2 regions of the Arthrobacter sp. MOO21 genome follow, and region 1 is predicted to be linked to the other one. Evidence: riboswitches for the same ligand, from Rfam matches in the RefSeq annotation. Region 1 holds a riboswitch; the other holds the start of a gene.
The links. Region 1 has a riboswitch for glycine ahead of gcvP (aminomethyl-transferring glycine dehydrogenase). Riboswitches for the same ligand answer to the same signal wherever they lie in the genome.
Positions count from the first base shown of each region.

Region 1 (2,461 bases):
GATGGCGATGACATCGGCGATGCCGGTGATGACCCAGCAGAACCAGTAGGTCCAGCCGGTAAAGAAGCCGGCCCACGGACCCAGCAGATCAGCGGCGAAGTCACTGAACGACTTGTAGTTGAGGTTGCTGAGCAGCAGTTCACCCATGGCACGCATGACGAAGAACAGCATGAAGCCGATGATCATGTACACGAAGATCACTGAGGGGCCGGCCGCGGAGATGGTCTTGCCGGAGCCCATGAACAGGCCGGTGCCGATGGCGCCGCCGATGGCGATCAGTTGGATGTGCCGGTTGCTGAGCTGCCGCTCCAGGTGCGCGGCTCCGCCGCCGGTGGACGTCGGGGAGTGGGTCGTCATTGAGGAACTCCATCGTTCGAGCGGCACCCGGGGTGTCGCAAAGATTGGATTTCCTCCCCGCTCTGTCTGGGACCTGAGAGATTCCGCAGACCCAGCCAGGGCCTGCTTGCACCGTCGGTGAGCCGGGACAGGGCCCGGCTACTTTCCAGAGTTGCCTCACCGCGGCGGTACGTGGGCCTGAGAGTTTCCTGGGGAGGGTTTGCTCCTACGGCGCCTGCTGAACGTACCGGCAGGGCTCTCCCGCCGCAGGTCGAAGGCTCATTTTCAGTTGGACGCCACCGCCTCCGCGCTGCGGAGGTTGGGCGATGGGACCGGCGCCGGAACGGGGCTGCTCCGGTTACGCTGAGCCAGCCAGGCCTCGGCGCCAATCCCGGGGATCAGTGTGGTGCCCGTCACGATCGGATGTCAACCCGGGATGTCTTTTCGGGGCAACAGAGCGCCAAGGCCCCATTAGCGTGACGCAGCAATTTGTTTTTGCTTCAACAAACCTGTACCGTGTGAGCCGAATCACCCACATTTGAATAAGCCTTTCGAGCTGTGACGGGAGAGCCCTCCCGGCATCCACCGGACAGGCGCCGTAGGAGCAAATCCTCCCCAGGAATCTCTCAGGCCCATGTACCGTCACGGCGAGGCGACTCTGGAAAGCAGCGCTGCTCCGGCAGCACTCACCGACGGTGCAAGCGAAGTCCTGCCAAGAGCAGGCAGCGCGGAATCTCTCAGGTCCAATACAGAGCGGGGAGGAACCCACCGCACGCCGTGCCACTTGGCCGGCCAGACCTGGAGTTCCTCATGACGATTCAATCCGCATCAACATCATTCGTTGACCGCCATATCGGCGCGCGCCGGCAGGCCGACGTCGACACCATGCTGAAAGCCGTCGGCTACGACAGCGTGGATGGCCTCGTCGACATGGCCGTCCCGGCCTCCATCCGGCAGGAAACCGCGCTGAAGCTCGCCGATGCCCTCAGCGAAGTGGAGGTCCTGGCTGAACTGCGCCGCCTCGCCGCCAAGAACAAGACCGCCGTGCAGATGATCGGCCAGGGCTACTACGACACCATCACCCCTGCCGTCATCCGCCGGAATGTCCTTGAGGCGCCGGCCTGGTACACCGCCTACACGCCCTACCAGCCCGAAATCTCCCAGGGCCGGCTCGAGGCGCTGCTGAACTTCCAGACCATGGTCCAGGACCTGGTGGGACTGCCCATCGCCAACGCCTCGCTGCTGGATGAAGCCACCGCCGTGGCCGAAGCAGTCCTCATGATGCGCAGGGCCAATAAGAACAAGGCTGCCCGTGACGGCAAGACCGTCCTGGACGCCGACGTCCTGCCGCAGACCATCGCCGTCGTCAAGGGCCGCGCTGAGGCGCTCGGCTTCGAGGTTGAGGTTGCCGACCTGTCCAAGGGCCTGCCCGAAGGCGACATCAACGGCATCGTGCTCCAGCAGCCCGGCGTCTCCGGCCGCGTCTTCAACCACGCAGGCGTCATTGCCGAAGCAAAGGAGCGCGGCGCGCTGGTGACGGTGGCCGCCGACCTCCTGGCGCTGACCCTGATCACCCCTCCCGGCGAGCAGGGCGCCGACATCGCCGTCGGCTCCACCCAGCGGTTCGGTGTCCCGCTGTTCTTCGGCGGCCCGCACGCCGCCTACATGGCAGTGGCCAAGGGCCTGGAGCGTTCCATGCCCGGCCGCCTGGTGGGCGTCTCCAAGGATGACGCCGGTTTTCCCGCGTACCGGCTGGCGCTGCAGACCCGCGAGCAGCACATCCGCCGCGAAAAGGCCACATCCAACATCTGCACCGCGCAGGCGCTGCTGGCCATCGTCTCCTCCTTCTACGCCGTCTACCACGGACCCGACGGGCTGAAGGCCATCGCCGAGCGTGTCCACAACAACGCCCGCGCCCTCGCCACCACGCTCAAGATCGCGGGCCGGGAACTGGCCACCGAGGCGTTCTTCGACACGGTCACGGTCTCCGTCCCCGGCAAGGCCGCCAAGGTCGTCACCGCTGCAGAAGCACGCGGCATCAACCTGCGCCACATCGACGCCGACACCATCGGGGTCTCCGTCGATGAAACCACGACGCCGGAAATCCTCTCCGCGGTCGCCGTCG
Region 1 is NZ_CM170671.2:1,193,841-1,196,301, forward strand. Features, by position in the region: gene cycA (D-serine/D-alanine/glycine transporter) at 1-357, opposite strand, end outside; glycine riboswitch at 513-610, opposite strand; gene AC2JAJ_RS05470 (hypothetical protein) at 622-753, opposite strand; glycine riboswitch at 889-988, shown strand; gene gcvP (aminomethyl-transferring glycine dehydrogenase) at 1,147-2,461, shown strand, end outside.

Region 2 (2,461 bases), 360 kb from region 1:
GGTAGACGGCGTACATGGAGGCAACGATGGCCAGGAGCGCCTGCGCGGTGCAGATGTTGGACGTGGCCTTCTCGCGGCGGATGTGCTGCTCACGGGTCTGCAGCGCCAGCCGGTAGGCCGGGACACCGGCGTCGTCCTTGGACACACCCACCAGGCGGCCGGGCAGCGAGCGTTCCAGGCCCTTGCGGACAGCCATGTAGGCAGCATGCGGGCCACCGAAGAACAGCGGGACGCCGAAGCGCTGGGCCGAGCCGACGGCGATGTCGGCCCCCTGCTCTCCGGGAGGGGTGATCAGGGTCAGGGCCAGCAAGTCCGCGGCCACCGTCACCAGCGCGCCCCGTTCCTTGGCGGCGGCGATCACGGCGGACTGGTCCCACACCCGGCCGGAGGCGCCCGGCTGCTGCAGCACGATGCCGTTGATGTCGCCGTCGGGCAGGCCCTGGGACAGGTCCGCGACCTCCACCTCAAAGCCGAGCGCCTCGGCCCGGCCCTTGACGATCGCAATGGTCTGCGGCAGCACGTCGATGTCCAGGACGGTCTTGCCGTCGGCGGCGGGCTTGGTCTTGTTGGACCGGCGCATCAGCAGCACGGCCTCTGCCACTGCCGTGGCTTCATCGAGCAGCGACGCGTTGGCGATGGGCAGGCCCACCAGGTCCTGCACCATGGTCTGGAAGTTCAGCAGCGCCTCGAGCCGGCCCTGGGAGATCTCCGGCTGGTAAGGCGTATAGGCGGTGTACCAGGCAGGGGACTCAAGGATGTTGCGGCGGATCACCGGCGGCGTCACGGTGTCGTAGTAACCCTGGCCGATCAACTGCACGGCGGTCTTGTTCTTCCCGGCGAGCTTCCGCAGTTCGGCCAGGACCTCAACCTCGCTGAGGGCGTCCTGGAGTCGGAGGGCGGTTTCCTGGCGAATGACCTTGGGAACGGCCGTGTCCACCAAGGAGTCGACGCTGTCATACCCGACGGCCTTGAGCATGGTCTCGACGTCGGCCTGGCGGCGCGCGCCGATATGGCGGTCTACGAAGGTGGTGGAGGCTGAATTAACCGACACGAAGGAACTCCATTTACTCAGGCGGCGCAGGGTACGCCACAGCGATTCGGGTTCCTCCCCGCTCTGTATTGGACCTGAGAGTTTCCGCGTTGCCTGCCTGGACAGGACCCGCTTGCACCGTCGGTGAGCACAGCAGCTTTGCACTCCCCACAGGGAGGCAGGGAACGCTGCCTGCTACTTTCCAGAGGTGCCTCGCCGCGGCGGTACATGGGCCTGCGAGATTCCTGGGGAGGATTTGCTCCTACGGCGCCTGCTTGTACTTCCGGCAGGACTCTCCCGCCGCAGATCAAAGGCTATTCATTTGGATTTGCCGGGGAGCAGCCCACGACGGCTCCCACAGCGCTTAATTCTCCTACGCCGGAGCCCGCGGGGCAAATGGTTCCTACCGCCGGAGCCGCTCCAGCGCGGCCAGCAACTCGTCCACGTCCGCCGCCGCTCCACCTTCGGGAACCGGGCCCACGGAGAGCATGGCGTTGAAGTACAGGCCGTCGCCCATGTACAGCACGGCCTTGGCCAGGGCGGGTCCCACATCCGCGGCGATCTCGTCGAGCCAGCGCCGCTGGATCGCGGCAAACCGCCGCCTCGTTTCTTCGTGCGCCACCTCGGCAAGCCGGGTGGCCGCGACGACGGCCCGGTCCAGGGGCGTGTCCGCCCAGACCGAGGACCGGATGAAGTAGGCCGCGGCTCCTTCCGGAGCTTCGGCCATGGCGTCGGCATCGGCGCCGGCCAGCACATCCAGCCGTTCCAGCAGCACCTCAATGAGCGCTTCCTTGTTGGGGAAGTGATAGAGCAGGCCGCCCTTGGACACGCCTGCCTTCCGGGCGACGGCGTCGAGGGTGGCCGCCCTCTCCCCCACCTCAATGAGGAGGGATTCAAAGGCGTCGAGGACGGCGTCGCGGGCTACAGGCTTCCGGGGCATGCCTCCCATCATGCCCCCGAGCATGGTGAAACCCGGAAATTCCGAAACTATACCGTCTGGACGGTATAGTTATTTCATGACCACCTCGACCAGCTCCTTTGCACCAGGCCAGACGGGAAGCCCCGGGACGCCTTCACCGGGGCGCGACTGGCTGGCCTTGGCGCTGCTGATGTTCCCGGTACTGCTCGTGGCCGTGGACAACACGGCCCTGACGTTCGCCCTCCCAGCCATAACGCATGCCCTCGAGCCTTCCGGCGTGCAGCTGCTGTGGATCGTGGACGCCTACCCCCTGGTGCTGGCCGGGCTGCTCGTATCGATGGGGAGCCTGGGCGACCGGATTGGGCGGCGGCGGCTGCTGACCATCGGCAGCACCGGATTCGCAGCGATCTCTGCCGCCACGGCCTTTGCCCCCAGCCCGGAATGGCTGATTGCCGGCCGGGGAGCCCTGGGATTTTTCGGCGCCATGCTGATGCCGTCCACCCTGTCGCTGA
Region 2 is NZ_CM170671.2:836,512-838,972, forward strand. Features, by position in the region: gene gcvP (aminomethyl-transferring glycine dehydrogenase) at 1-1,051, opposite strand, end outside; glycine riboswitch at 1,105-1,212, opposite strand; glycine riboswitch at 1,243-1,340, opposite strand; gene AC2JAJ_RS03785 (TetR/AcrR family transcriptional regulator) at 1,434-1,970, opposite strand; gene AC2JAJ_RS03790 (MFS transporter) at 2,047-2,461, shown strand, end outside.
Region 2: it holds a riboswitch for glycine, as region 1 does, so the genes downstream of both, gcvP (aminomethyl-transferring glycine dehydrogenase) here and gcvP (aminomethyl-transferring glycine dehydrogenase) in region 1, are expected to answer to the same signal.